One region of the Bacillus sp. CZDM1 genome, then DNA from elsewhere that is predicted to be linked to it. Evidence: predicted binding sites of a transcription regulator. Region 1 holds the regulator's gene; each other region holds the start of a gene.
The links. The regulator Rex, encoded in region 1, represses fermentation and respiration genes when NADH is low (regulators of the CRP and FNR family bind a similar motif). The targets are predictions, from matches to a motif close to TTGTGAAATATTTCACAA.

Region 1 (7,732 bases):
TTCAACCACATCAATTTCGCAATTAGCTCCAACTACTACATTTTTACCACGGACAATCCCAGCCTTGGTGTTTTCAATCTCAATTTTATCCCCTTCAATACATTCCGTTTTCAATTGGGTACGTACAAAAGGTTTAAAAAAGCCTAAAAGTGAGTTTTTTTGCTTTATTAGGATGGTTTGACCGCCAATCTCTTTTGCATGGCAATCAGCAAAAATAGTGATATCCACTAAATCAGCATTTAACAAGCCGCCGATACTAAATTGTGATTCTGCTTTAAACGTTTCTGCTTCACAATCTTCTCCCACCGTTAACCTGCCTCTTATCTTTATTTCATCCCCTTTCATTTTCCCTCCGACATTCACTTTGCCTGATACCTTCAGCTCCTTTACAATCAGGTTTCCTATCACTCCCGCCGTCCCATCAACTCTTAGAACCTGACTCTCCATATTGCCTTTAATCTTTCCGTGTCCATTAATCCGCGCATGATTCACAACAACGTTCCCAGTTACTGAACCTGAACCATTAAAATCCAGTTCCGAGCATTCCACATCACCTGTAACACTGCCTTTACCATTTATACTGACCGTATTGAATGATCCGCCATTTGATGATCCAAAGCCATTTATGAGCAAGTCTCCCCTTTTTTTCGTCTCCATTTGATTCTCCTTTATAATAATTTCGATTTAATTTCTTCCATACATGCCATTAGCGATAGCTGGGTGACTATTTTTGTGCCCCGTTCAAATTGGAAGTTCTCTGTATTAATAAGTAATAGACAAGATGAAACACCTAATTTCCGAGTGATCACCAATTCTGCGTTCTTTTGCTTAATCACTGACTTATTGTCTAGTAAAACCTGTAACAGCATTTTTCCTTCATCCAAATTAATTTCACCTGATTGAAGCAGCTTTTCTAAAACATACACTTCAAGGATTCGTGAAAAATTAAACGCAGGACCGCCCTTTTCTATTTCTAAATAATAATCAAGCACTGTATTTGAAACAATGTTACGCTTTACTAATTCATCTTTCTCCAGCTGCAAATCAGCCATATTCGGTGAAAACATATCAGCTAGTTCATCTAAAGAAAGGTTTTCTTTCATAAGTTGAATTTTATTAATTCGTTCTAAGATCTTAACTTTCGGAAAGAATGTTTCTTGACCTGTAAAGGTTGATTTTCTAATAAACCAATCCTCAGGTATAAGGTCTTTTCGTTTCCATCTATATAATTGCCCATAAGATATTCCGGCTAAATCCAACAAATCCTTCTTCGAAATTAATTCCTCGCTCATAATGAAAACCCCTTTCATAGAACGAATGTAACATAACACTGTTACGTTTGTAAAGTTTCCATCTATATTTTTATCCGACAAAAAAAGACCTTCTCACTATATACGTGAAAAGGTCTTTACTCTTATTCTTCTGTTTCCTCTGTTGGGTAGTGCTTCAGGAAGTAAATAAGTGATTGTAATTCGACAGCCAAGTCAATATGATGCACGCGAATCGATGGCGGCACATTCAGTCTGGCAGGAGTAAAATTCAGGATTGCCTTAATATTGGAATGTACAAGTCTATCGGTAATCATTTGTGCCACAGGAGCAGGTACAGTCAGAATGGCTACATGAACATCATCATTGCTTAAAACCTTCTCCAGCTCATCCATATGAAACACTGGTACATCACGAATCGTTGTACCCATCTTATTCGGATCCACATCAAAGGCACATTCAATTCTTGTATTATTATTTTTTAAAAAATTATAATTTAAAAAGGCTGTGCCAAGATTACCTACACCAATTAACGCTACTTTCGTTAATTCATCTTGATCTAATGTTTTCCGAAAGAACGTTAATAAATAATTGACATTATAGCCATATCCCTTTTTTCCTAAGGCTCCAAAATAAGAAAAATCCCGGCGAATCGTTGCCGAATCCACCTTCACTGCCTCACTTAGTTCTGCAGAAGAAACCCTCTGTTTACCGGAAGAATGTAGATTCTTTAAAAATCGATAATATAAGGGCAGCCGTTTTGCTGTCGCTTGTGGTATTTTCATTGTTTCATTACTCATATTCTCCCACCCCCTATAAATAGTTTGATCATTTATCTAACTTGTTCCGTCCTATGGAAATCTCCGTTTTTCCCACCCGTTTTTTCAACCAAATATGTTTTTCCTATAACCATACCTTTATCTACTGCTTTACACATGTCATAAACCGTTAATGCACATGTGGAAGCAGCTGTTAACGCTTCCATTTCAACACCTGTATTTCCTTTTGTTTTGACAGCAGCGGCAATATTTAATGTATATGCGGTATCATGTTCCTTTTCCCATGAGAAGGATATATTTACCCCTGTTAAAGGAATCGGGTGACACATCGGGATCAAATCCCAGGTCTTCTTTGCTCCCATTACTGCAGCCACTTGAGCCACAGCAAGAACATCGCCTTTTTTCATTTCGTTATTTGTTATTTTATCATAAATTTCTTTACTGACCGTAATACTGGAATGAGCTAGTGCCGTACGGGCCGTTTCTGGCTTATCGCTAACATCCACCATTTTCGCTCTTCCTTCTTCGTTAAAATGAGTAAATTCAGACATAAACAGTATCCTCCCATAAAATCATACTATATTTTTCGAAATTTGTCTGTGAAACCTTGAGCGAATGATAAAATATTTACATTTTTTTCTTAAGAGATATTCTCTTATTTTCCCCAACACCAAGACACTTTATTGCCGACTTTCTTCGAATAAGGTACACTTATTTTAGTGATTGAGGTGAAAAACAATGATTTTATTACAAGTGAATCAACTAGCAAAATATTATGGTGCAGACCTAATTTTATCGAATATAAAACTAGAATTACAAACGCGGGACCGCGTTGCACTTGTGGGGCGAAACGGAGCAGGGAAATCGACATTATTGAAAATTATAGCCGGGCACCTGTCCCATGATGGCGGAGAAATTATTAAGCCAAAGGGAGTAAGCATTGGTTATTTAGCACAGAATACCGGATTAGAATCAAACTTGTCGATTTGGGATGAAATGCTAACCGTTTTCGAACCACTTAGAAGTATGGAAAAGACACTTCGACATTTAGAGGTTTCGATGTCGGATCCTGCCGCTATGGAGGATAGTGCCCGCTACGACCGAATTTTAAAAGAATATGATGAACTGCAAGTGAGATTTAAAGAACAGGGAGGCTATCAGTACGAAGCAGATATTCGCTCTATCCTCCACGGTTTAAATTTCCGCAATAACTCATTAATGATATCCAGCTTAAGCGGCGGTCAGAAGACTCGTCTAGCATTAGGGAAACTCCTTTTAACGAAGCCCGATATATTAATTTTGGATGAGCCTACAAACCATCTCGATATCGATACACTTACGTGGCTGGAGCAATACTTACAAGGCTATGACGGGGCCATCTTAATCGTGTCCCATGACCGCTACTTTTTGGATAAAGTGGTCACACAGGTTTATGAAGTTTCACGGAGACAAATTCAAAAATTTATCGGAAACTATAGCTCCTATCTAGATCAAAAAGCGGCAAATTATGAACGTGATTTAAAAGTATATGAAAAGCAGCAGCAGGAAGTTTCGGATCTTCAGGATTTTATCCAGCGTAACCTAGCGCGTGCATCGACGACCAAGCGCGCTCAAAGCCGGCGTAAAAAGTTGGAGAAAATGGAATTAATGGACCGTCCCTTAGGAGACGAGAAGTCTGCCACCTTCTCTTTTGAACTAGAGAAACAAACTGGGAATGATGTTCTATTTGTAGATACCCTGGCAGTCGGATATGATGGAAAAAAGGTATCGGAGAACATCTCCTTCCGTGCTTATCGTGGTGAAAGTATCGCCTTAGTTGGCCCAAATGGAATTGGTAAATCTACTCTACTAAAAACAATCATAAAAAAACTTCCGGCCTTAGCCGGTACGATTCAATACGGGGCAAATCTGGCAATTGGTTACTACGACCAGGAGCAGGCAGAATTGACCTCCAATAAGCGAGTTCTAAATGAGCTATGGGATGAATGGCCGTTAAAAAGCGAAAAGGAAATACGGACTGTCCTAGGTAACTTTCTGTTTTCAGGTGATGATGTATTAAAAATTGTTTCTACATTAAGCGGCGGCGAAAAGGCAAGACTGGCACTAGCCAAATTAATGCTTGAGAAAGCAAATGTTCTAATATTGGACGAGCCTACAAACCATCTTGATCTAGACAGTAAAGAAGTCCTCGAGAATGCATTAGTCGACTACCCAGGTACGATTATTTTTGTATCACATGACCGCTACTTTATTAACAGAATTGCGACAAAGGTATTAGAGCTTAGCGCACACGGAAGTCACGCGTATCTCGGTGACTATGACTATTATTTGGAGAAAAAGCTTGAGGAAGAAGAGCTAAAGGCTTTAGACCTTGCCAGCAGCACAAAGAAACAAACTCAAATTGAAGTACAAGAAAGAAATACTTATCAACAGGATAAAGAAAGTAAAAAGCTTGAGCGGCAGCGAAAGCGAAAATTAGAGGAAATTGAATTACGTATTGAAGAGCTGGAGGCACTTATCCAGGAGAACGAGGAAAAGCTATGTGAGCCTGACATATTTCAGGACCATGAGAAGGTCCTTGAAATCAATTTAAAAAATGAAAAAGCAAAGGCTGAACTCGAACAGCTAATGGAAGAATGGGCCGAACTAGCGGAATAAATACAAGGGGGGCTTGGATAAACACTATCCAAGCCCCTTTTACTATTTTAGTGGAATGGTTAAGATGTCTGTTTTAGAACCGTCCTTTGCGGAATAAACAAATAGCTCGAACGAAACTTCTTCTTTTGTCAAAAGCTCCTTGTCGATTGTTATTTCAAAGCTTCCCCATGCAGGGGCACCGTCTGTTTGGTAATGATTTTCTTGTAATATCTCCGTTCCAGAGATTACAGCATATTGAAAAACACCTTCAAACACCCTTGCCTTTCCCTTTACCGTTACCTCGCCATTCGATTTTGAAAGTGTAACTTCTTTAAAGACTTCATTTTGATACTGTTTATTGTCTACCTGTTCTTGATCATTTCCATCATCAATTACCTCAGGCTTTTTATCGTCTGTTGATATATTAATATCTAAGCTGCAGGCAGTTAATCCAAAAAATAGAACCATGAGAATCCCTAATAAGAACTTCCTTTTCATCCATATCCCCCTCTTCTACTTTTTAACTACTATATTCGCCGAAATTAAAAAATTCCCTATGGAGACAGCTCTACATTTTCACTTAATAATCGACAAAATTCGTGAAAAACCCTTAAATTTCTTCCCCAAGATCCTTTTTCCACAACTTTATACACATATTAGAACTGAGTACTGCAACCTTATTCCTGCTTTTCCACATTATCCACAGAAAAAGCTCTACTTATCCACATTGTCCACATAATACAGGTGACTTACCCACATTCTTCATGTAATGCACAATTTTTTTTAAAAAGTTATCCACAAAAAAGTCCTTCTTATTCAGAAGGACTAATTGTATAATTCTATATCTAACCCTGGATTTGCATTTAATGAAAGGTCAGCGCGAATTCCTTTTTCGAACATAACGCTTCCTGCCGCAGCAATCATCGCAGCGTTATCTGTACACAAGTTTAAAGGCGGTATAACTAAATCAATATCGGCTTTTTCTGAAAAGGCCATTTCGAGTGCCTTTCTAAGACCTTTATTCGCAGCAACTCCACCAGCCAGCAGCACTTGCTCAACCTTATATTCCTTGGTTGCTTTTACTGTCTTTTTCACCAATACTTCGATCACACTTTCCTGGAAGCTTGCTGCAAGATCCTCTGGTGCAATGATTTCACCACGTTGTACGGCATTATGAACGGTATTAATAACGGCTGATTTTAATCCGCTAAAGCTAAAATCATATGAACCTTCTTCCAGCCAAGCTCTAGGCAATTTAAGGGTATCACTGCCTTCTTGAGCCAGCCGGTCAATATGCGGTCCGCCGGGATATGGCAATTTCAAGGTTCTGGCAACCTTATCATATGCCTCACCAGCAGCGTCATCTCTGGTTTCACCAATGACCTCAAAATATCCCTGTTCTTTCATATAGACTAACTCCGTATGACCTCCAGACACCACTAAGGAGAGGAGAGGAAAACGTAGCTCCGTCACAAGCCGGTTTGCATAAATATGTCCTGCAATATGATGAACAGGAACGAGTGGAATGTTATGTGCAAATGCTAGTGCTTTTGCAGCATTTACACCAATCAATAAGGCACCAACTAATCCAGGACCTTCCGTTACGGCAATTGCATCCAACTCTGAAAATGTAAGTCTTGCTTCCTTTAAAGCCTCTTCCATGATCATCGTAATTTGTTCAACATGATGACGGGAGGCAATTTCAGGTACCACTCCGCCAAAACGCTTATGACTTTCAATTTGTGAGGCAACCACATTGGCAGCAATTTCCCTGCCATTTTTGATAATCGCAACAGCTGTTTCATCACAGCTTGTTTCAATTCCCATAATCCACTGATCTTTAATCATATATTCACCCACATCACTAGGGCATCTTCTTGATTATCTGAATAATAATTTTTCCGAATGCCGCCATTTTGGAATCCTAATTTACGGTAAAGAGATTGTGCGACATGATTTGTGACGCGAACTTCTAGAGTCATGCTCTTCGCTCCCATATCCTTAGCAAGTGTCATCATTTTACGAAGCAATGCTTCCCCAAGCTTTCTGCCTCTATACTCAGGAAGAATGGCCACATTCGTTACATGGGCTTCATCAATGACAATCCAGGCACCAACATAACCAATTATCTTCTGGTCTTCTTCCAAGACAAGATAAACGGCAAATTTATTGTTATAAATTTCATTATAAAAGGCTTCTCGGCTCCAGGGTGTAGCAAAAGAGGCATGTTCAACCTCTAGAATTTGATCGATATCCTCTTCCTTCATATAACGGAAAACATAAGAATCTACCATATTTCTTTAATCCTATCCTTTTAAAATTTTCCCATTTGCCTCTAACCACTTCGCTTCTGCTTCAGCTAAACGGATATAATTAGGAACAAAGGAATGAATGTCTTCCCCCTGTTTATCTTTACCTAATAACGCAAGCTCCGCAGGGCGAGGATTATGCTCCGTAATCGCAGCAAATACTGCTTGAGAGCCCAGGGTATCGTTTATCACAGTTTGATGCAGGGGTGTATCATTACCAACAAACAATATGGGTTTCTTTAACCCCTTTAATGATTCAGCCCAATCTGCTGACAGGACCAAGCGATCGTCTTTAACGGCAGTTAGCTTCCCGCTTTGATATTCATATAGCCCTGTGTAGATTTGTCCTCTTCTAGCATCAAAAAGTGGTGAAATATAACCATCAAAGTATCTCCCTGCTCCTGCTGCAATAATCTCAAGACTAGAAACTCCGACTAGAGGAATCTTTAACGACCAAGCCATTGTTTTGGCTATTGTAACGCCAATGCGAACTCCTGTATAGGAGCCTGGACCCTTCGCCGCCACTATTTTAGTTAACTGTGCTGGGACTCTTTCACAATCCTTCATTAACGTTTGTATGGCGGGCATAATTCGAACTGAATGATTCTTCTTTAAGTTGGTAATATATTCGCCCAGTACCTGATTATCTTCAATAAGCGCAACCCCTAATGGATAATTAGAAGTATCAATCGCTAAAATGGTCATTTAGAAATATCTCCTTACATAATTGCTCATATCT
Region 2 (7,732 bases), on a different contig from region 1:
GTTACTTTATTCACTATCATAACATTTCTTTTTCTATTTATTAACGCTTTCATTGAAGATTTATTAACAGTTGAAAATAAAATCCGAGAGTTTTCACTATATTGTCATTGTTTACTCCGTTAAAACTTCAAAACTTACGATAAAATAAGACTAACGAAAATAGAAGAAAAGTACTAAGGATAAACAATACCTCTGAGGTGAGAATACATGTTGACTAAAATTAAACCAACCCATTCCATAGAAATTAAAGAATTACTACGATTTTCCGATCGGAAATTTAGAAGTGAACGAGGAACCTATTTATTTCAAGAAGGTATGCTTGCAGAAGAACTTTATATTATTATATCTGGAAAAATTCAAATCAGTAAAATAACTTCAGATGGACGTGAACTCTCTTTAAGAATTTGTGGTGAAAACGATATCTGTGGGGAATTAACGCTGTTTACCGACAATCCAAGGTATTTACTAAGTGCCAGAGTTTTAGAGGAAGGTGAAATCGTTGCCATCAAAAAAGATGTCATCGAAAGTGAAATATTCCAAAATAGTAAGCTTGCCTTCGAGTTTATGAAATGGATGAGTGACCATTTCCGGAAAACCCAGACAAAGTTTCGTGATCTTGTCTTAAATGGAAAACGAGGAGCACTTTTTTCAACATTAATTCGAATGTCTAATAGCTATGGTATTCATAAAGAAAATGAAATATTAATTGATTTACCATTAACGAACCAGGAACTTGCAAATTTTTGCGGAACTTCAAGAGAGAGTACAAACCGTATCCTAAGCGAATTGAAAAAAGATAAAAAAATCAGTATTAAAAAAGGAAAAATTTCTATTTTAGATCTTCAATATTTAAAAGACGAGATTGGCTGTGAAAATTGCCCAGCCGTATATTGCAGTATTGAATAATAGATGGAAGCAATCATGAATGAATGATTGCTTCCATTTTTTTTATGATTGAACCTGTTTTTCTCTCATCGCTTTTGGAATATAAACACAGAATGGTTCGCTTTCTAGGTAATCTCCGGTCATCGCATAGGCTCTTGATCTAGAACCGCCGCATACATGGCGGAATTCACAAACACCACATTTTCCTTTATAGAGATCAGGATTTCTTAGTGATTTAAAAATTGGTGACTCGCGATAAATCTCCGCTAGCGGCGTCTCTCTTACATTTCCTGCTTTGACAGGTAATAAGCCGCTTGGGTATACATCCCCAATATGTGAGATGAAGACAAATCCATTTCCGTCATTGACGCCTTTAGGTGCTCGTCCAAGTCCGTCAATCGAACCTGTTAACCCCTGTTCTGTTAACGCACTCAAATAATCAATTTCCTCTGTCTGGTCCTTTGCCTCACGCATCTTTTGCTGAATAACAACACGTCGGTAATGCTGAGCAGCTGTTGTCTTAATATCAAAGGAAACGCGCTTACTAAGGTCATATAGCCATCTGAACACTTTCTCATGCTCTACAGGTGAGATCATATCAGATTCTTGACCTCTGCCTGTTGGGACAAGGAAAAAGACACTCCAAAGTACACAGCCTAAATCCTCAACCATTTTTGCCATTTCATCGAGGTACTCTATATTATATCTTGATATTACGGTATTGATTTGAATTGGAATTTCGAGTTCATGCAGGTATTTAATTCTTTCCATTGTAAGGTCGAAGGATCCCGCTGTTCCACGGAAGTGATCGTGAACCTCAGCTGTTGGACCATCGATACTAAATGCCCAGCGAGAAAGACCAACTTCTTTCGCCTTTTCAATTGCCTCTTTTGTAACATTTGGTGTCGCACTTGGTGTCATCGAAACTCTAACGCCTTTTTCAACTGCATATTTTGCAATATCAAAAACATCTTGTCTCATTAATGGGTCCCCGCCTGTAAATACAAGCATCGGATTATTCATTTCGTATATTTGATCAATTAGATTCTTACCTTCTTCAAATGATAGTTCACGTGGGTCTCTTTTTAATTGAGCCTCTGCACGACAATGTAAACAAGCAAGTTGACATGCGCGTGTTAGCTCCCAAATTACGATAAATGGATCTTTATTAAAGTCTCGGCCAAAAGCCATATGAAACGCCTCCTAAAGCGGCCATTTCAACAAAACCAAACAGCCTAATTACCTGTATTATATAGGGGATTCCACTATGGATAAGTGAACTACCTCACATTACATTTAAAATTATATGTCTACTTTGTGAAGTGAAAAAATAAAAAACAGCAGAAAATCTGCTGTTTAAGATATGGTTATTACTTCATATCTTGCCGATAACTCAATAAAATCAGCCATACCGCTAATTTTACCTACTGTTAACTTTTCCTCCACTTTGTAATGATCAACGCAGGTTTTACATGCCAAAATCTCCACACCTTTTTCTTCCATTTCTTTCAAGTGAACAGAAACGAAGGAATCCTCTGTCATGGTTAGGACTCCGCTGTTCATACAAAATACAGCAGCAGGAAGTTCTTCTCTTTGCTTCATTAAGGTGAAATAGGTTTCAAGTACGTTCTCTCCAAGAAATTGATCGCCGCGGCCCAGTTGGTTGGAACTAACTAAAATGATCTTGTTTTTCATCTTTTCTTATCGAATTCCTAAAGCGATTTTTGCATAGCGGGACATCATTTCCTTGTTCCATGGCGGGTTAAACACGATATTAACCTCAACCTCTTTTATTTCAGGAATATCTGCTAACGCTCTTTTTACTTGGTCTACTATTGTTCCTGCAAGCGGGCAGCCCATTGAAGTTAACGTCATGGTAATCGTAGTGTTTCCTTCATCGTCCATCTCAGCATCATATACTAAACCTAAATTTACAATATCCACACCTAATTCTGGATCTATTACCAATTCTAATGCACCCATGATATTTTCTTTTAATTCTTCATTCATTTTAAAACACTCCTTTTATTTTAATAAATGTTTCTCAAACCATTCAACAGTGGCTTTTAAACCTTCTCTGCTAACTTTGTGATCAGCTTGTGCATCACTTATAAAGTGAATATTAGATGGTGTTTTCTCATAATTATCCTTTATCGATAGATAAAATTGATACGTTAAGTGAAAGGGTATGATTGGATCCTTTTGTCCATGCCAAAATAATAACGGGCGATTTTCAAGCTTTTCAGGTTGAAGACTTAAATCATATGGACGAAGGAAAGATAATTGCTCTTCAATTTGTTCATCCGTAAAAGAAAGAGTAATCCCAAGGCTTTTCATTTGTTCTAATTGCCAATGTAAATATTCTTCATATGCAGGCATTCCCATTAAGCTGACTGCAGCTTTAATCCATTTATATTTGGTTAAAGCACCCAAGGTAACAATCCCGCCCATTGAAGTTCCAGCAAGTCCAATTTGCTCCTGATCTGCTAATCCCTCATTAACATAGTATTCCTTATAATCGTTTAATTCATGGATAGTCTTAATGACAATTTCCCAAAATTGACTGTATAGATTTTTCTCAGTTAAACCTTGCTCTCTTTCACCATGGTATATCGCCTCTGGTAAGATGACCCGAAATCCCTTTTCCGCTAATAAATAGGCGTAATGAAGGTTGTGCTCCTTTGCACTGGTAAATCCATGGTTAAAAATAATGAGAGGAAGCCTTCTTTGTTGTTCACTGTTATTTACTATATGTAAATGAGGATTATTTTTCAGCAAACTTTTTTCTACGATAATCACTTAGGAAGAACCTCCTGGGTAAATTAATTATATCGGAAATCCGATTCAAATGAAGTGAATTTTTTTACAGGTAAGGTATAAAATTGTTAACATAGTACTTATATACATTTGTAGTGTAACATTTCGTTTGCTATTTATCTAAAGCTTAGACTTATGGAATAAAAAAACAATTAAAGAGGAGTCACTATGGCTGAAAAACATTTAATTGCATTGGACTTAGATGGAACTTTATTAAAAGATGATAAAACGATTTCTGAGAAAACAAAATACGTTTTAAGTAAAGCTCGTGAACAAGGTCATGTGGTTATGATTGCAACAGGAAGACCCTATCGTTCAAGTGAACCCTATTACCACGAACTTAAGCTCGATACTCCCATTGTGAATTTCAATGGTGCCTTTATGCATCACCCGCTAGATTCAAGCTGGGGTTTTTATCATGATCCTCTGGATTTAAAAGTAGCCAAAGATATTGTAGAAGCATGCCGTTCATTCAACTTTCACAATATTATTGCCGAAGTCATTGATGATGTTTATTTCCACTATCATGACGAAAAACTGTTAGATATATTCGGTATGGGGAATCCAAATGTAACAACGGGTGATTTGCGAAATTATTTAAAAGACTCCCCAACTAGTTTGTTAATCCATACGGAGGAAGATGAATTAAAGCAAATCCGCCGACATTTGTCAGATGTTCACGCTGAGGTCATCGACCATCGCAGCTGGGCAGCACCATGGCATGTTATTGAAATTATTAAAACAGGCTTAAGCAAGGCTGTTGGATTAAAAAAGGCTTCAGAATACTTCAACATTCCTCCTGAAAGAATTATTGCTTTTGGCGATGAAGATAATGATTTAGAAATGCTTGAGTATGCTGGTCGTGGTGTAGCCATGGGAAATGGGATTGATAAAGTCAAATCTATTGCAAATGAAGTGACCCTTACGAATGAGGAAGATGGTATCGGGGTATATTTGTCAGATTTGTTAAATATAAAATAATTTAAGTGGTTCACCATTGTTTACCTAAATGAAAAACTCTGATTTGAGCATACTATTTTTGTGAGGCAGTTTACACTGCTTCACACCAAGCTCACCAAATTGGAGGGATTACAATGGGTAAACGAAACAAATCAAAACGCTTTGTCCAGCAAGGAGTGGATACTGTCAGTAAACACGATGAACGTATTCCTTACCACATGACCTACGCTGAAGCGGAAGCCCAGAAAATGTCCAATGTGCGTGACTCCTCGCTTGGAGGGATATAACGATGGGAAACCAGTTATTCCAAGAAGCAAGAAGATTTGTTGAGATGGCGAAAACGGCCGACCCTGCTGAACGTAATTCTGTGGTTTCGAAAGCGAAAAATGCATTAAGTTCAGCATACGCTAATTCAACAGTCGCAGAACAAAGTCAGCTCCAAGAAATGCAAAATGAGCTTGAGCAATTGAAATAATAGAAAAGCTGGCACGTTACCAAAAGCGTGCCAGCTTTTCTTTCTCATCAGGCCGTCATGAACACTTCATGGTTACTACTTTTTCATAATTCTTCTAATTTCGGTCATCATGAAGGCTTTATGGTTCAGGATTTTCTGCTGGAATATTAAAATTTACCTTACTGACTAATTTTTGGTTGTTACTTAACGGTTGGTCATTTAGTTTTCTTGGTAAGAGAGTGGCAGTAACTGTATATTGTCCTTCAGAAACTCTTTTTCCATTTACTTGGTAATTCCATTTTTCTACCTTTTTAAAGGTTTGATGTGGGTCAATCTTAAGGGTTTGCAAGGCCTGTAAAAAAAATCGGCCTTTTGAATATCGATATACCTCATGCCCAGATGCATCTGCCACAGAAATCTCAACATATTGAGATGTAGGAAACTCAAAGCTTATTGGGTGATCCCATGGATTTTTGATTAGTATCTCGAATTCCACCTTCTCATGTCCAGCAATAGGAGTTACTGAAAATTGAAATGGATGATTGTCCTCACCATAATTTGCTTCTCCTTTTAAACTAAAGGGAAATAGAAACAAAATCACACATAAAATACTTCTCACGTTTTACACCCTCCTTATTCACGCCTAAAGAATCCATAAATTCCAGTTGTCTGAATGATATTGGTAAATGCATTTGGATCAACCTCAGCAAGGATACGTTCCAAATCATATAGCTCATAACGGGTAATAACAATCATCAGCATGTCTCTAGATTCATTTGAAAAGGCACCTTTTGCAGGAATCATTGTAATTCCTCTTACTAACTGCGAATGGATAGCTGCCTTTAGCTCATCTGCCTTTTTTGTAATAATCATTGCTGTAAGCTTAGCATGCCTCGTATGGATAGCATCCACTACTCTTGTTGAAGCATATAAGGAAACAATCGTATAGAGGGCTTTTTCCCATCCATATAAAAATCCAGCTGTAATAATAATAAATGCGTTTAAAATAAACATATAACTGCCAATCGGTTTATCTTTCATCCTTGATAAAACCATTGCAATAATATCTAAGCCCCCAGTTGAAGCCCCCCATTTCAAGGTGATTCCAACACCAACTGCTAGTATTACCCCGCCAAATACAGCATTAAGGAGAATATCATTTGAAACTTGTGTAATGGGAATTAATTCTAAGAATAGTGACGATAAAGCCACACTTAAAAAACTATAAATGGTAAAGGATTTACCTACCTTCAACCACCCTAAAATGGCTACTGGTATATTCAGCAATAGTAATAAAAATCCCATTGAAATATTTAAGGGGGTTTGTTCACTTAATACCTTCGATAATAATTGTGCTATTCCAGTAAATCCACTAGAATAAACATTTGCTGGAATTAAAAATAAATTTATTGCCAGGGCATTTAGGAATGCACCCACAATAACAATGATTGATTTTTTGGTTTGCTGCCATATCAAATGCACCATCTCCTTCAACTTTTGAGGTATTATCTCTAAGCAGATAATTGTATTTTTGAGGTGAAACCGATAAACTGAAACTAACTATATTAGCTTGAAAGCAGGTGAGCTTCATGCCGGTAAAAATACTAGCTGACAGCGCATGCGATTTACCAAAAGATTTTTACTCTGCACATAACGTCACATTATTCCCACTTAAGGTACAGGTTAATGGGCAAGAATATGAGGATGTTAAAACAATTGATCCGAAAACTGTGTATGACGCCATACGCGCGGGCGATGTTCCGAAAACGTCTCAGGTTTCTCCTTTATTATTTGAGGAAGTCTTTACTAATATGGCTGAAAATAATGAAGATGGAATATATATTGCTTTTTCTTCAGCATTATCTGGTACATATCAGACATCTGTTATGATTCTTGACCAAGTAAAGGAAAAATATCCAAACTTTAATTTAACGATTGTCGATACAAAATGTGCTTCTCTTGGTTTTGGCCTTGTCGTAAAAGAAGCAGCAAGGCTTGCAGCTGAAAATGTCTCAAAGGAAGAAATTTTAAATGATGTGTTATTTCGCAGTCAGCATATGGAGCATTTGTTTACAGTAGAGGACTTAGATTATTTAGCTAAAGGCGGTCGTGTATCGAAAGCTTCGGCTTTTTTGGGTGGATTACTGAATATAAAACCTATTTTGAATGTAGACGATGGAAAACTCGTTCCAATTGAAAAAATACGAGGAAAAAAGAAGGTTTTTCGTCGAATACTTGATATCATGAGAGAACGCAGTGACAACTTTAATGATCAAGTTGTCGGAATAAGTCACGCTGATACTGTAGAGACAGCCTCCGAAGTGAAAGCAATGATTGAGGAGGAATTAAATCCAAAAGAGGTTTTCATCTCTTCTATCGGCTCAGCAGTTGGTGCCCACACAGGTCCAGGCACAATTGCCATTTTCTTTTTAAATAAACTGCCATCATAATAAAAATAAGCGGGAAAACTCCCGCTTATTTCTTATTTATGGTCCGTTTTTTTCGAATATTGATTTTTACCTGCTTGGCGATTTTTTTCTCGCATCATGTTTTTCTCATGTCTTAATGCATTATTGTCTTGTGCTTTTTTATCATTATCTGATGTATGCGGCATAT
Region 3 (7,732 bases), on a different contig from region 1:
CTGAAACTTTTCTGGCAGGTAAGCAATCGACTTTTTCCAGTCATGATTTTTTTTGGTCACTTGAACCCCGTTAATGCTAATCGTGCCTTGTTTGACTGGAAGGAGCCCAAGCAGGCTGTTGATAAAAGTGGACTTTCCAGCACCATTACGCCCAACAAGGGCACAAATTTCATGTTTATTAATTTCAATATTGATAGACTCTAGAATTAATTTTTTCCCGAAGGATTGGTTTAAGTTGGATACCGTTATCATTCAAATCCCTCCTTACGGTGAAAAACAATGGCTGTGATGATGGAAGTGATCAGCCAGAATACAAGATTAAAAAGCAAGAAGAATGCTGGTTTTGTCCACATGAAGGCCTGCAGCAGCCGTGACATATGACCAAACGAATAAACGCCCATCCCGGTTTCTAAGAACATTCGAACAGACTGCAGCGGATTTAAAAAATAGAGTGACGAAAATAATTTTACATTTTCATGGGTAACATCAGGTAAAAATGAGAGCAAAATAAAGTCGTGCAAGAAGAAAAAGTAAAACCAAACAAAAATCGTATAGCCGATTATCTGCATTCTTGAACTGCTGAAGCTGCCGATTGCCGCTCCCATCTGCAGGAACACCAGTGACAAGGTCACAATGGCTAAAATAAAGATGAAATACGCCTTCATATCCAGTTGGAAATTAAACTTGAGCAATAATAAATAGAGAAAAAACCAGACCAGGATTGGTATAAGGACGACGGCATAAAGTCCTAAACTTTTCCGCAGTAAAAAACTAGCATAAGAATCCTTTTTTGTCAGAAGCATGATTAACGTCTTTTGTTCCTTTTCTTGAAAAATAGAAAAAGCGCCAATAAACAAGCAGAGTATCGGGATAAAGAAAATAATCGTATCAAACAAATTAATTAAGAGAACATAGTAGCCTTTATCAAATGAAAGAGCAGTGGAACGAAACAAGATACTGACTGATATGAGAACAATGATGCTTAAGGCGAGCCATAATCCTTTTCCTCTTATATTTTCCTTCCATTCCTTCCAAATGTAATGCATAGTAAATGTCTCCCTTTTATTAAAATCAACACTGCGGCTAACCCTAACAGAGCAAAAAGTATGAGGTTGTGATTTCCTTTTGCAGCTGCGAGCGGATGAGGGTCATGAAACATCACTTTTTCATCCACCAATACTGCATTCATTTTTTCATAGATAGCGAGTGCTGGACTTTTTAAAAATAAATAAGATAATTCTTGGTCTTCAATTAATTGATATAACGATGATCGGTAGGTTATAGGAAAGTCCCCAATGCCGTTCTGGTTTAAATCAGTGAGCGGGAAGGAGTTTCCCCAGTCATTTCCTTTGCCTTCATGACTCCAGAAATTGGTTTCTCCTGTTCCGCCTATTGTCACGGCGGGAATAGTGTTTTCAGTAATTAGATTTCCTGTAAAAACTTGTTCGTTAGAACTAGCCCAAAGCTCAATTCCAATTTGGTTTTGAGAGATTTTATTTCCTGAAATCGTATTTCTTGTCGCTTGATCGATGTAGATACCTCTTTGGTTCATATAAAAGGTATTGTTTTTTATTTGATTATCATTCGCTTGAAGAAGTAATAATCCGAACGATTGGTTTCCATAGTTTACGATAAAATGGTTATCCTCTAGGAGCAAACGATTGGAATTCATGACCGCAGCGCCGCCCGTATTCATTGTAAAGGTATTACTTTTAAAAATATTTTCATCGGAATACATGTAATGCAGACCGTACCTTGTGTCGCTTATCTTATTTTCATAGCTTTCGTTGTTGTTTGCGTAGTCAAAGAACATTCCATCACGAGTGCCTTCAATGGTGTTATGGGTGAAGAGGTTATGATTTGCGTAATAGACATGGATTCCGTTACCCTGTGCTGCAATTTCCCCTTTGCCCATTCCTTTTATCTCAACATGGTTGATATTATTTTCGTGTGCTTGGCTTAAGTAGATCCCATGAAAGGAATCAGCAATTTTGACGTGTTCCACGACATTTCCGTTTGTATGAATCTTAATGCCCGCATACTCCTCAGCAGAGTTGCGGTCCATGCCGCTATTGGTAACAGTCAGCTTTCTCAGGGTCACGTTGGGAGCTTTTATGGAGATAACATTCCCAGTTCCGTCTCCCTTGATAACGGTATTTGCCTTTCCAATAAGGGTCAACTCTTTGTTGATAACAAGATTGCCTTCATACGTTTTATCTTCAAGCTTCAGAACTGCTCCTTCTTCCAAGCTGTCGATCATGGCTTGCAAGTTTTCGGCAGCATTATTTTCCTCAGGGTTGATACAAAATGTAATAGAGAAAACGAATAGAAAGAGCAGTAATTTTTTCATCTTGTTCGATCCTTCCACAACGGAATGAGTAATAGGATAAAGGCTGCGATAAGGAAATACGCACCGTATCCAAGAATACTTTCAGTGACAAAGTTTGCCACTGTATTATGCCCTATAAGGGGCGGAACAAAAGGGTCAATTTTTATCGGAGCGGTCGGGCTTAAGTTGGTACCAAATTTACGAAGTGCACGGGTAAGGTCCCAAACTCCAAGCGCACCGCCTATGATAAACAAACCAATTAATCCATAAAGCACTGCTTTCTTGCGCAGGATGGCCGTCAAGAGGGTAAGTGCAGCTAAACCAATGACTAAGTATGATAGATACGCTAATTCAGGGAAATTCTCTTCACTGAAATTTTCCATACCTATATAGTGATTTAATCCGTTAACAATATCGATTTCGCCTTCAAGCTTATTTGGATAAACAATTATATTTAACCCTTCTGGATATTGCGGTGCAAAGAAAATCATTTGCCACCATGGGAAAAATAAAGAGAGTCCAACCAAGACAGCAGCAAGTGCAATCAGTATAGACGATACGAGTGATAATTTCTTTGCCTTCATGTAAAACAAGTCCCTTCTATACGGAGAAGGGTATCAATTGAATCAATTGATACCCACCGCCAACATATTGAGTCTAGCTCCAACGCCTAGGGGATCGGGGTCATAAGCCAATCCGTCAGAAAGGTTAAAGAGCTACCTTCCCGCCGGCTCGTCTTATGCCTGTCGCCCCTGAGCAAGGCGTTTCCGCTTTTCTGCTAATTCTTTGGTTTTACAAGGAAGTAGCCGGTCATTTCTTGGTGTAGTGCTGAACAGAAGTTAGTACAGTAAAGCGGGAACGTACCTGCTTTGTCTGCAGTAAATTCAATTGTATTCGTTTGACCTGGCTGAACCTCAATGTTTAAGTCATATTTGTTGATGGCAAATCCGTGGGTAATATCCTCATCAAAATCCGTATTCGTTAAGTGGATAAACACTTTATCCCCTTGATTAACTTCAATCACATCAGGACGTTTTGCTTTTGCGTCAAAGATGAACTTCGAACGCATCGCGATACCGTAGACATGAACTTCGTTTCCATTCCGTTCGATCCTAGCCTGATCTTGCTTATAAGTCGCTTGCTTATTGTTTTCATCCTTCGGATAAACTTCTATCGTTTTAATCTTATCTGCCTTAATGATTTGCGCGTAGTGAGGCTCAGGGTTAACTGGTGAAGATTGGATTACCTTCATCTTGCCGCTGATATCGATTAACTGCATGGACTCTGGATGTGAAGGTCCTACTGATAAATAGCTGTCTTTGGCAATTTTGTTAAGAGCAATCAGCCATTTTCCATCAGGTGAAACGGTATCACCTTCAGCTGCTACTGAGTGTCCTGGTGAATATTGTACAGGTACACGGTCTAATGTTTCGCCTGTTTTTGGATCCCATTTCACGATTTCAGAAGAAATGAACATCGTTGTGTAAGCCATTCCTTTGTCATCAAATTGAGTGTGAAGCGGTCCAAGTGCATTTTCAGGGTTAACTTCTCTTTCCATAATAGAATCATAGTTGATAATTGGAATACCATTGCGCTCGCCAGCGAAATCTTGTTTTTCAATCGCTTCAAATGCTTTTTCAAAAGAGAATACTGTCATGGATGGTGCAAGTTTTCCAGAAGCAATAAAGTGCTTTCCATCAGGCGTTACGTCGACACCATGTGGTGATTTCGCAACAGGAACAAGGTAAATTCCGCCTTTATGCTTTTCAGGGAATATCATTTTTTGACCAGTCACTTCATCATACTGTCCGTCGGCAACCATTTTCTCAAGCTCTTTCCAGTTAAAAAGAACAATGAAGTCACGGTCAGCCTGTGAAGCGTTAATTTCAAGATTGGTTGTTGCTTCTTCTGTGTTATACGTTGTCATGACTGCCCAGTCTGCGGAGCTTTTCTTACCAGCGTCAGATAAATCATAGGACCATGGCGGCAGAGCAACCTGGTAGGCAATATTGAGCTTATCTTTGTTTTGATCAAACGTTACGGCTGACATTACACCGCGGTACTGCTGGCTGTACTCGTCCAGAGGCTTGTATTCAGAGCCGATTGGCACAGCGAAACGTGTTGGCAGGAACATATACTCTGTATTCTGCGTAACGAACGCCGCACAGTGCGGACCGCTAGTATTTGGAACATTAATAATGTCTTTTACCGTAAAGGTTTCTAAATCCATTGCTGCTGCACGGCTGTTTCCAACGTCTGTGGCAAACATGTATTTACCGTCATAGTCACCATTTGTTTCTGAGAATGCCGGGTGATGCAGGTCTCCCCATGTGTAGTCACCCATTAATTTCTTCGTATGCTCATCAAACCCATATCCTGTTGCAGAGTCTTGTGAGAATACTGGAACCGTTCGAATATGACGCATGGATGGCACACCATAGATAAACATTTGACCAGAGTGGCCGCCTGATGCGAATAGGTAGTAATCATCTTTTTCACCGAATGGCACATAAACTTTTTCTGCATTGCTTTTATTATTACTAGAAGCAACTTGATTGTCCGTGCTTTTTGAAAAGTCGGCGAATGTTATCGTTGCTGCGACAAAGCCTGCTAGTAAACCAGAGGCGATTGGAATCCATTTCTTCATCTATTACACCACCTTATTATTTTTCTGAAGCTTGTTTCAACATATCTAACACTTGCGCGCGTTCTTCATCTGTTAACGGGCTGCCGCCAATAACGCTCGACATAACCGCGGAAGTTGGTTCTTTTAAGAATTCATCAAGTGACTTGCCATGCTTTCCTTCAACCTCTGTATAGGCTTTGGAAAGATCTGGGCCCGTTGCCCCGCCATCTAGGCCAAGTTTATCAACTGCGTGACAGCCGAGACAGCCTTTGCTGCTAAGGATGTTATTGGCATCCACCGTTGATGTTTCCTCTTTTGCTTCTTCTTTTTGTCCTTCTGATTCAGCTGCTTCGTCTGTTTGTTCTGTTTGAGCGACTTGAGGCTGTGAATCGCCATCTCCTATAATGACGCCAAATACCAAGTACCCAAGACCAAAACCAATTACGATGCTAACGACAAAGCTGATAATTGCCTTATTCATACTTCCCCCTCCTTCTGTCTAATGAACAACTTCATCCTAATAAGAAATCAATATTTAAAATGTGACTTTACTCACATTTTTTTAGTCAACTTTGAACGTTTTGTGAAGGGCGTTGAAATGAAAGGGTTTTAAGAAATTGAACGTTTTGTGAAAATTATCACTTCAAGATGAGACGATTTTCACTACAATGGAGGTAACATATGTGGTATCACAGCGATTTTTAAAAAGGGAAGGAGGAGCAGAATGAATCCCGTACATGCTTTAGAGGAACAGCCATTTGGCAAAGTAAGAGAGTTGAAAATCGAGGACTTTCTACGAAAAATAGTCATTTTTAAGGATTTATCGGCAAAATCCATTCATCTAATCGCCAATCGGATTCAAACAATAACCATTAAAAAAGGAGTACAGGTTATTTGTGAAGATGAAGTGGCCAAAGGGGTATTTTTTATTCATTCGGGAGCGGTAAAGCTAACAAAGCAGGATGAACACGGTAATGAGATCATTGTTTGTATGAAGCAAAAGGGTGATGTGTTTGCGGAGGCTTGCCTGTTCTCGAAAACCTCACAGCTCTATCCAGCGACGGCCACTATGCTCCAAGATGGTCAGCTTTTCTTTTTAGATAAAATGGAATTAGAGAAGGGTCTTCATGAATATCCCGAGCTAGCTGTTCAAATGATCGAATACATGAGCGATTCTCTTCGTGAAATGACTTCCACCTTAAGAGACGTCGCCTTGTTAGATGTTTATGCGAAGACAGTAAAGACGTTAGAGCGGTTAGGGAATAAATTTAATAATTCAACCTCGAGATGGAATATTGAAATTCCCTTGACGATTCAAGAGTTTGCTACGGTAGTCGGGACCACACGGGAAAGTGTCAGCCGAGTATTCTCGAAGCTGAAAAAAGAAGGAATTATCGATATGAAATCAAGGAAAATCATCATCCTTGATATGTGCAAACTGTGCACTTTAATGAATCCAGCTTATTAAAAAAAACCTTCGTCATGGACGAAGGCTTTTTTGCTGGTTAAGGACAAAACTCGATGAGACAGTGAAAGATTTGTCCTTAACAAGGGCTCTTTATAAAAAAGGCAAATTTAATTATCAAATTTATACGTCCAGAATCGCTCATTATTGATCCAGACCATCATTTGCGGGTCTTGGTTTTTCAATTTTTCTGTTACGTCTCCAAACATTTGCTCCGTTTGGGAGCGATGGGCCTGAATGGCAGCCAGTTTTTTATCTGCAACGGCAGTGATGTTATGGATAATGTCGGCCTCACCGAGCTCCTCGACGCAATTGTTTGAAAAAGCAACACAGTGCAGCTTCGGCCTTGCGTCGGCAGGAATCTTTTCGATTGCCCTTACCACCGCCGCACCGGTAGCGTCATGGTCGGGGTGAACAGAATAGCCTGGATAAAAAGTGATGACAAGTGATGGATTTACGTCATTAATTAATGACAACATCGCATTTGCCAGCTTCTCATCGTCTTCAAACTCAACCGTTTTATCACGGTACCCCAGCATTCGTAAATCTTGAATACCTAAGGCAGCAGCGGCAGCCTTAAGCTCCTCTTTTCTAATTTTCGGGAGATTTTCTCGGTTGGTAAAAGGGGGATTCCCCATGTTACGGCCCATCTCACCCAAGGTTAAACAGGCGTAAGTGACAGGAGTACCATTTTGTATATGGGTGGCAATGGTTCCAGATACTCCAAAAGCTTCGTCGTCTGGATGTGGAAAGACGACTAATAGATGACGTTCTTTTTCCATAAAAGGCTCCTCCTTTCCATTACTCAAACGGTGTAGGGCTGATTTCTAGGGCAACCGCGAGTTTCCCTTTGTTATCATGGCCTGCTAACAGCAAGCGGTCTTCTTCATCGACTTCAAAATGAGTTAGACCTTCCGCATATATCCAGCCAAGGTTAATTTTTAAGCCGACACGATAGGGGTCAGTTCCGGTGATTTTCCCATGTTCGTATTGGACCAGCGCATTTCGAATATAGGCACCTGCTGAAAAGAAGGTCTGATCATGGTGGGATGCGTAGGCACCATTCGTAGTTTCCAGGTGAATATATACATCCTGGTTTGCGAACCTGTTAATCACTTCTTGAACCTGGAGATGATTCTTAATCGGTTCCATATGTCTTTGCTCCTTTCCCTGTACATGGTATGTAATCTATAAATTAGTGTATTTAATAATGTATCTATCATACTAAAATCACATTGAAAAAGCGAAATGTTAGCCTAGTTTTTCATAATAAAAAAGGCCGTTCGGATGGAGAACGGCCTTGGTATGATTA
Region 4 (7,732 bases), on a different contig from region 1:
TGAATTCAAAGTCCACCTAATGGTAAATTGAACTATCCTTAGGTATGAATTTTCTATAATAACCCCATACTATAAATAACCATTTTACTTATCACATATTGAACCTCCACCTTTTGTGGAGGTTTTTTTATTCTATAGGGACTCTCTTTTATATGAGTGACCGCCCAGAACGATAAAAAAACAGACTCGCGTTGGAGTCTGTTTTTGATTTAGAAGGTTAATTATGCTTTACGAACGTTAACCGCTTGTGGACCACGTTGTCCATTTTCGATTTCAAACGTTACTTCTTGACCTTCATCTAACGTTTTGTAGCCTTCGCCTTGAATTGCAGAGAAATGAACGAATACATCGTCTCCACCGTCACGCTCGATAAATCCAAAGCCTTTTTCACCGTTAAACCATTTTACTTTACCATTTTCCATCTTTGTAGCTCCTCCTAGCATGTAACAATTACATGAAATTGCAATATAGTCTTGCCCGATTATTATAACCAAGAGGAATTGTTTTTAAACAATATCCTCTTGGTTATAAGTATTTCTCAATAGATTAAATTTTATTTCAAGAAAATAAAATTTTCTATTCAGTATATTGTTTATGTGTCCGCAAATGATAGTACTAGAGCACCCATTTTCGGATTGCTGCAGCGACACCATTTTCATTATTGGTTGTGGTGACCCAAGATGCTGCTTGTTTTACCAATTCCTGAGCATTTCCCATTGCAATACCTAAGCCAGCCTCTTTAATCATCGCCAAATCATTAAGACTATCACCTACGGCCATAACATTCTTCATATGTATTCCTAGGCGCTCACAGACTAAAGCCAGTCCTTTTGCCTTATTAATCCCAACTGGGTTTACTTCGATATTTGTTGGAGTCGAGTTACTTAATTCAAACTCCCCTCTTGCTTCTAGCTCTTTTAGAATTATATCCCTTGTTGGTTCATCTTTTATGTTAAACCCAAATTTCAACCATTCCTCAGCATGAATATCCTCCGGCATTTCATCAAACCAGTTTCGATTTGTGTTAATCGCCCAAAATCTTATCTTATGCTTTTGAGTAAGCTCTACCATCCATTGAATGGCATCTGTTTTCAAAAGATTTCTCTCCACTAGACCTCTTTTATCGTCCCAGATTTCACTGCCGTTTACTGTTACTAAATAAGAGGACAACGCAAGTGAATCCGCATGTTTTTCACATTTTCTTAGAGATCTGCCAGTACTGAGGACTACATAAATACCTTTTTCCTGTGCTTCCGAAATGGCGAGTCGGTTCGCCTCAGAGATCTCGTGTTCATCATTTAGCAGTGTACCATCCATATCAAGTGCAATTAATTTTATCTCGTTATCACTTTTATAATTTTCCATTCGTAATCACTCCTTTAAAACCATTACCTTAATAGACTATCCATTTTCTCACAAAATAGGAAAAATCCCCACGTACTTCGTAGAGATTTTCCAAAAAAAGTTATCGTTGGTATTGGACACGGTGAAGATTCGCAAAAATACCGCCTTGTTCAATTAACTCGTCATGACCGCCTTCTTCAGCAATTCCTTCTTCCGTCACGACAATAATCCGGTCAGCATTCCGAATGGTAGCAAGTCTATGAGCAATAATCAGCGTTGTTCGATTTTTTGCAAGTTCGTTTAAAGCTTCTTGGATGACCATTTCCGTTTCAGTATCGAGTGCAGAGGTTGCTTCATCTAAAATTAATATAGGTGGATTTTTCAAAAACATCCTGGCAATCGCTAATCTTTGCTTTTGACCGCCGGATAGCTTTAATCCCCTTTCACCAATTTCCGTTTCATACCCATCAGGCAGTGATTGAATAAATTTCTCGAGATACGCACGTTTTGCAGCCTCAAATATTTCCACATCTGTTGCATTCCGCTTCCCATATGCGATATTTTCTCGTATAGTCCCCGTAAAAAGAAAGACATCTTGTTGAACAATTCCGATTTGAGAGCGAAGTGATTTTTTTGTCATATTACGAATATCGAATCCATCAATCATAATGCAGCCATTGCTCACATCATAAAACCTAGGGATCAAAGAACAAATCGTGGTTTTACCTGCTCCCGATGGTCCAACAAACGCAATAGTCTCACCTGCAGTAATGTTTAGGTTGATACCTTCAAGTACTGACTTTTGTTGGTCATAACTAAAAGAAACATCATTAAAGATAATATCACCATTAAGTGAAGCTACTTCAATGGCATCATCCGTATCCTTTACTTCTGGCTCAGAGTCGATAATTTCCATAAAACGTTTAAATCCAGCCATTCCTTTTGGATACAATTCCATAATCGCACTAATTTTATCAATTGGTTTAAAAAGAACATTTATGTAAAGTACAAATCCGACAAGCTCCCCATATGAAAGCTGCCCTGTAAAGCTAAGCCATGCACCATAAACAAGTACAATAATGGTAATTAACCTGGTCATCATATAAATACCGGATAAACTGAAAGACATCACGCGATATCCTACTAGTTTTGCATTTCGGTATTTATGATTATTTTTTCGAAATCTTGCAATCTCAAAATCTTCATTTGTAAAGGATTGAACCACACGGCTTCCTGACACACTATCTTCCACTCTCGCATTTACATCTGCAATGCTTGTGTACATATGACTCCAAGCCTTATTCATCTTTAGATTACAGACTACAACTAATAATGCTAACAAAGGTAAAATCATTACAGCGACAAGTGCTAATTTCACATTAATCGTCAGCATAATCCAGAAAGCACCGATAAAAGTCATCACGGCAATGAAAACATCCTCAGGTCCATGGTGGGCAAGTTCACCGAGGTCAAATAGGTCGTTGGTTATTCTACTCATAATATGCCCTGTTTTGGTATTGTCAAAAAAGCGGAAAGACTGTTTTTGCACATGCTCAAAAAGTTCTTGCCTCATGTCTGTTTCAATATTAATCCCAAGCTTATGACCCCAATAATTCACCACAAACTGCAAAAAGGTACTAAGTACATAAACCATCAACAGCGCAATACTAACTGTCACAATGGTTTGCCAATCTCCCCCCGGCAGCAATTCATCAATAAACCAAGATACTGCTAATGGAAAAGCTAACTCTAAAACCGCAACAACAACAGCACTGCTAAAATCAAGGATAAACAGCTTTTTATGCGGTTTGTAATAAGAAAAGAAACGTCGAATCATCGCAGATCTCCTTTTTAGTTGGGGTAATTGGATTATATGAAAATATTTTGAAAATTACAATCAAAAAAACCACCTGTAATAACTTCAGGTGGAATTCATTTATTCTTTCTATATTTAATGATGGTGATGATGTCCGCCTTTTGATGGATTGGTAATCAGCCATTCTTCTTTTGGAACATGGAACATTTGAATCCATACACCATCTAGATATTCATCTCGCGTATCGAGGATTAAATCAATGTCCTTATCTGTTTTAACCACTTCATCATGCTCTGTTGGGGTATCGAGCATTAAATCATAATGGGCATGGTCACCATGCATATTGGTTACATACACACGGAACAATTTCCCTTCTGCTTCTTCCCCCTCCAACATTTTTTTCAATGCTTTCGCTGCATGGCGATTGATTTTGACTTTCATATATGTCTCTCCTATTCCTATGTATTCATATACATTATCCCATTAATATCTAAATTTAGACAATTATTTATCGCTTAAACTGAAGATATTCCCACTGAATATCTAATAAAGGAAATTAAAACCTTAACAAATTTGTCACAAATTATTTGAAAAACGTATATAAACATCACAGCGATGTTGTTAATATTGTAGTAGGAAATAATGACACTAATTATAAAATTATTATTAGTTAGTAATTAATCTCATTAAAAAAAGGTAAATTCCTAAACAAGTTTGTGAACAAATTCACGTACAACCACCATTCTAATAAATGAGAGGAGAAAAACACATGCACAAAAAGGGTACAAAAGGGGCTTTATATTCAGTGATTCTTACAATTATCACACTATTAACTGGATGTGAGCCATTACTTGTCTTGGATCCCAAAGGTCCTCAAGCCGAAAGGCAGGCTAGTGACATCCTATTATCAATAGGAATCATGTCTGTGATTGTCATTGTCGTTTTTGCATTATTAGTCTACATGCTAGTAAAATACCGAGCTTCTAAACAAAGAGCAGATTATGAACCTCCTCATATCGAAGGAAACCTTTGGGTTGAGGTTATTATGGTAGGTATTCCAGTATTAATCGTTGCTTATCTATCTTACGTATCTGTTCAAAGTAATTATATCGTTGAGGCAACACCAAAAGGATATGAAGATAAAGAGCCATTAGTCGTCTATGCTTCATCCTCAAACTGGAAATGGCATTTTAGTTATCCAGAAGAAGGAATTGAAACCGTCAATTACTTATATATTCCAACAGACAGAGCTCTTGAATTTAAACTTTATTCTCACGGTCCGATTACAAGTTTTTGGATACCACAGTTAGGCGGACAAAAATACGCGATGAATGACCATGTCACTACCTTGCATTTAGCAGCCGATGTCCCTGGTGAATTTATGGGACGAAACGCCAACTTCTCAGGTAAAGGATTTGCTGAAAATACATTCAATGTCACTGCAATGTCTCAAGAAGATTTTGACGATTGGGTAAAAGAAGTAAAAGAAACAGCTAAGCCGATAACAGAGAAGAAATTCGAGGAATTGTTAGAACCAGGTCATCTAGGGCAACAAACATACACTGGGACTCACCTAGAATTTTCACCGCCGCCATCTGGCCATAATCATAACGATGAATCAGCAGAAACACCTGAAACAGAATCTCAAACAGATTCCCATACCGGGCATGAAGGTATGAGTCATTAATAATAAAAAAGTAATCTTCCGTTGAAAGGAGATATAATAAATGGATTTCTTTAATCGATTTGCCGTTCCACATCCTAGTATTGCGATTTATGCATCGATGGCTGCAATTGGCCTTACACTTATTGCTGTTATTGCCGGGATAACTTATTTTAAAAAATGGGGTTACCTATGGCGTGAATGGTTAACAACTGTTGACCACAAACGAATTGGTATTATGTATTTGCTATCTGCCCTCCTCATGCTATTCCGAGGCGGGGTTGATGCCATCATGATGCGTGCTCAGCTGGCTGTACCAGAAAATACACTGCTTGACGCACAGCATTATAATGAAATTTTCACCACACACGGGATCGTAATGATCCTCTTTATGGCAATGCCATTCATCATGTTCTTTATGAACTTTGTTGTTCCACTACAAATCGGAGCACGTGATGTGGCATTCCCACGCTTGAACGCATTAAGCTTCTGGCTATTCTTTATGGGTGCGATGTTATTCAACATTTCATTCGTTGTCGGAGGTTCACCTGACGCAGGCTGGACATCTTACTTCCCGCTTGCAGGCAACGAATTTAGTGAATCTGTCGGTACCAATTATTATATGATTGCGATTCAAATTGCAGGTATTGGTACATTAATGACAGGAATAAACTTCATCACTACCATTCTCAAAATGAGAGCGCCTGGGATGACATTAATGAAAATGCCAATGTTTACTTGGTCCGCTTTAATTGCGAACGTAATTATCGTTTTTGCTTTTCCAGTATTAGCTGTGTTACTTGCAATGGGAACCTTGGATCGTCAATTTGGAACACATTTCTTTACCATGGATAATGGCGGTATGGATATGCTTTGGGCCAACATTTTCTGGGTTTGGGGACACCCTGAAGTATATATCTTAATCCTGCCGGCTTTCGGTATTTATAGTGAGATCATCTCCACCTTTGCACGTCGTAACCTATACGGCTATACATCAATGGTTGGTTCGATGGTTATTATCTCTCTTCTATCCTTCTTAGTATGGGCGCACCATTTCTTTACCATGGGGCAAGGTGCCTTAACAAATAGTATCTTCTCGATTACGACAATGGCAATTGCCGTTCCAACAGGTGTGAAGATTTTTAACTGGCTGTTTACGCTAAGAAAAGGAAAAATCGTTTTTACTACGCCAATGCTTTATAGCATGCTTTTCATTCCGCTTTTTACACTTGGCGGAGTAACCGGAGTCATGCTAGCAATGTCTGCAGCAGACTATCAATATCATAATACGATGTTCTTAGTCGCTCATTTCCATAACGTTATTATTCCTGGTGTTGTCTATGCAATGCTTGCTGGGCTGCATTATTACTGGCCAAAGATGTTTGGCTTCATGCTAAATGAGAGAATTGGAAAATGGACGGCATGGTTAATGTCTATTGGCTTTATATTGGCTTTCATGCCGATGTATATTTCAGGTTTAGATGGCCAGGCACGCAGGATGTACACATATTCAGAATCTGCTGGATTTGGACCAATGAATATGATTTCTTTTGTTGGCGCGGCGATAATGGCCATTAGTTTTGTGTTAATTGTTTACAATATCTACTATAGTACTCGTTATGAATCAAGAGATATTAGTAATGATCCTTGGGATGCGCGTACACTAGAGTGGTCTACACATACACCAGTACCAGAATATAATTTTGCTATTTTACCAGATGTACGGTCCAATGAGGCATTATGGGATGCTAAGAAAAATGGTCATGTACTATTTAAAGGTGAATACGAGAAAATTCATATGCCAAATAATAGCGGTATCCCATTTATTATGAGCTGTATCTTCTTTGTATGGGGATTCTCCTTTATATTCAGTCTGTGGATTCCTGTCATCGTTACTACTCTAGGAATTTTCGGATGTATGGCTCTAAGGTCATTTGAGCAAGACCATGGCCGTTATATCTCTGTTAAAGAAATTGAAGAAACAGAAACAAATTTGCGAGGTGCTTAAAAAATGAAAATAGATAACTCGCTTCCATTAGAATATAGTACCGAAGAAAACAGTTTAAAAATCTTAGGATTTTGGATCTTCCTTGGTGCCGAAATTATGCTTTTCGCTACCCTTTTCGCTACCTATTTCACTTTAGAGAATAGAACGGGAAGCGGACCAACTGGTGAAGAGATTTTCCAAATTACTCCTGTTTTATTTGAAACAATCCTTCTATTAACTAGTAGTTTTACTGTTGGACTTGGGATTCATGCGATGCGTATCGGGAAACAAAAAGCGATGATTACCTTCTTCTCCCTTACACTTCTTCTTGGTCTTGCCTTTTTAGGAGTGGAGATTTTTGAGTTTGTTACCTATGTACATGAAGGTGCAGGATTACAAACCAGCGCATTTACAGCTGCCCTGTTAACCACACTTGGAACACATGGAGCACACGTTACACTTGGATTTTTCTGGGGATTATTTATTATCCTGCAGATTAAAAAACGTGGATTAACTCCACAAACAACCAATAAAGCATTTATCTTCTCACTTTATTGGCATTTCCTAGATGTTGTTTGGATTTTCATCTTCAGCTTCATCTATTTGAAAGGAATGATGTAATATGAGCCAATTATTTCCGATGAAGCAAGTACTTGGTTTTGTATTTTCTTTACTCCTTACAACCGTAGCACTTGCGGTATATTTCTTAGATATGTCGTTTGCAGCAGGAATGACAACCTTACTTGTTACAGCATTCATCCAAGCAGGACTTCAACTAGTTGTTTTTATGCATGCTGGGGAAACAAAGGATAAAGGTGCAATTTACACAAATGTATTTTACGGTTTGATCATAGCACTTGTAACAGTGTTTGGAACGTTACTCGCGATGCTTTGGGATATGTAATTGAAAAAGGAGTACCTA

Region 2: the regulator Rex is predicted to act here: its motif matches at 2,159-2,176, upstream of ACY3XC_RS18930 (TIGR04053 family radical SAM/SPASM domain-containing protein).
Region 3: the regulator Rex is predicted to act here: its motif matches at 5,582-5,599, upstream of ACY3XC_RS16115 (cytochrome C).
Region 4: the regulator Rex is predicted to act here: its motif matches at 3,875-3,892, upstream of qoxA (cytochrome aa3 quinol oxidase subunit II).

The regions. Positions count from the first base shown of each region.
Region 1 covers NZ_JBUESO010000013.1:1,111-8,842, reverse strand. Annotated here, with positions in the region: gene ACY3XC_RS23020 (polymer-forming cytoskeletal protein) at 1-657, opposite strand, end outside; gene ACY3XC_RS23015 (YhbD family protein) at 669-1,292, opposite strand; gene ACY3XC_RS23010 (redox-sensing transcriptional repressor Rex) at 1,415-2,068, opposite strand; gene moaC (cyclic pyranopterin monophosphate synthase MoaC) at 2,101-2,598, opposite strand; gene ACY3XC_RS23000 (ABC-F family ATP-binding cassette domain-containing protein) at 2,786-4,705, shown strand; gene ACY3XC_RS22995 (Gmad2 immunoglobulin-like domain-containing protein) at 4,748-5,182, opposite strand; gene tsaD (tRNA (adenosine(37)-N6)-threonylcarbamoyltransferase complex transferase subunit TsaD) at 5,510-6,532, opposite strand; gene rimI (ribosomal protein S18-alanine N-acetyltransferase) at 6,529-6,978, opposite strand; gene tsaB (tRNA (adenosine(37)-N6)-threonylcarbamoyltransferase complex dimerization subunit type 1 TsaB) at 6,991-7,698, opposite strand; gene tsaE (tRNA (adenosine(37)-N6)-threonylcarbamoyltransferase complex ATPase subunit type 1 TsaE) at 7,679-7,732, opposite strand, start outside.
Region 2 covers NZ_JBUESO010000008.1:171,064-178,795, reverse strand. Annotated here, with positions in the region: gene ACY3XC_RS18935 (Crp/Fnr family transcriptional regulator) at 208-906, shown strand; gene ACY3XC_RS18930 (TIGR04053 family radical SAM/SPASM domain-containing protein) at 949-2,076, opposite strand; gene ACY3XC_RS18925 (DsrE family protein) at 2,242-2,580, opposite strand; gene ACY3XC_RS18920 (metal-sulfur cluster assembly factor) at 2,587-2,895, opposite strand; gene ACY3XC_RS18915 (alpha/beta fold hydrolase) at 2,911-3,684, opposite strand; gene ACY3XC_RS18910 (Cof-type HAD-IIB family hydrolase) at 3,871-4,683, shown strand; gene ACY3XC_RS18905 (hypothetical protein) at 4,797-4,949, shown strand; gene ACY3XC_RS18900 (DUF3813 domain-containing protein) at 4,952-5,137, shown strand; gene ACY3XC_RS18895 (BsuPI-related putative proteinase inhibitor) at 5,256-5,735, opposite strand; gene ACY3XC_RS18890 (YitT family protein) at 5,750-6,592, opposite strand; gene ACY3XC_RS18885 (DegV family protein) at 6,706-7,566, shown strand; gene ACY3XC_RS18880 (DUF3941 domain-containing protein) at 7,599-7,730, opposite strand.
Region 3 covers NZ_JBUESO010000006.1:230,038-237,769, reverse strand. Annotated here, with positions in the region: gene ACY3XC_RS16140 (ABC transporter ATP-binding protein) at 1-252, opposite strand, end outside; gene ACY3XC_RS16135 (ABC transporter permease) at 249-1,046, opposite strand; gene nosD (nitrous oxide reductase family maturation protein NosD) at 1,010-2,350, opposite strand; gene ACY3XC_RS16125 (hypothetical protein) at 2,347-2,913, opposite strand; gene nosZ (Sec-dependent nitrous-oxide reductase) at 3,108-4,976, opposite strand; gene ACY3XC_RS16115 (cytochrome C) at 4,993-5,436, opposite strand; gene ACY3XC_RS16110 (Crp/Fnr family transcriptional regulator) at 5,680-6,423, shown strand; gene bshB2 (bacillithiol biosynthesis deacetylase BshB2) at 6,531-7,202, opposite strand; gene ACY3XC_RS16100 (YojF family protein) at 7,222-7,572, opposite strand; gene pdxK (pyridoxine/pyridoxal/pyridoxamine kinase) at 7,730-7,732, opposite strand, start outside.
Region 4 covers NZ_JBUESO010000004.1:312,804-320,535, forward strand. Annotated here, with positions in the region: gene ACY3XC_RS11780 (YwbE family protein) at 1-20, shown strand, start outside; gene ACY3XC_RS11785 (cold-shock protein) at 222-422, opposite strand; gene ACY3XC_RS11790 (Cof-type HAD-IIB family hydrolase) at 616-1,365, opposite strand; gene ACY3XC_RS11795 (ABC transporter ATP-binding protein) at 1,466-3,181, opposite strand; gene ACY3XC_RS11800 (iron-sulfur cluster assembly accessory protein) at 3,296-3,601, opposite strand; gene qoxA (cytochrome aa3 quinol oxidase subunit II) at 3,930-4,847, shown strand; gene qoxB (cytochrome aa3 quinol oxidase subunit I) at 4,888-6,831, shown strand; gene qoxC (cytochrome aa3 quinol oxidase subunit III) at 6,835-7,431, shown strand; gene qoxD (cytochrome aa3 quinol oxidase subunit IV) at 7,433-7,714, shown strand; gene ACY3XC_RS11825 (hypothetical protein) at 7,730-7,732, opposite strand, start outside.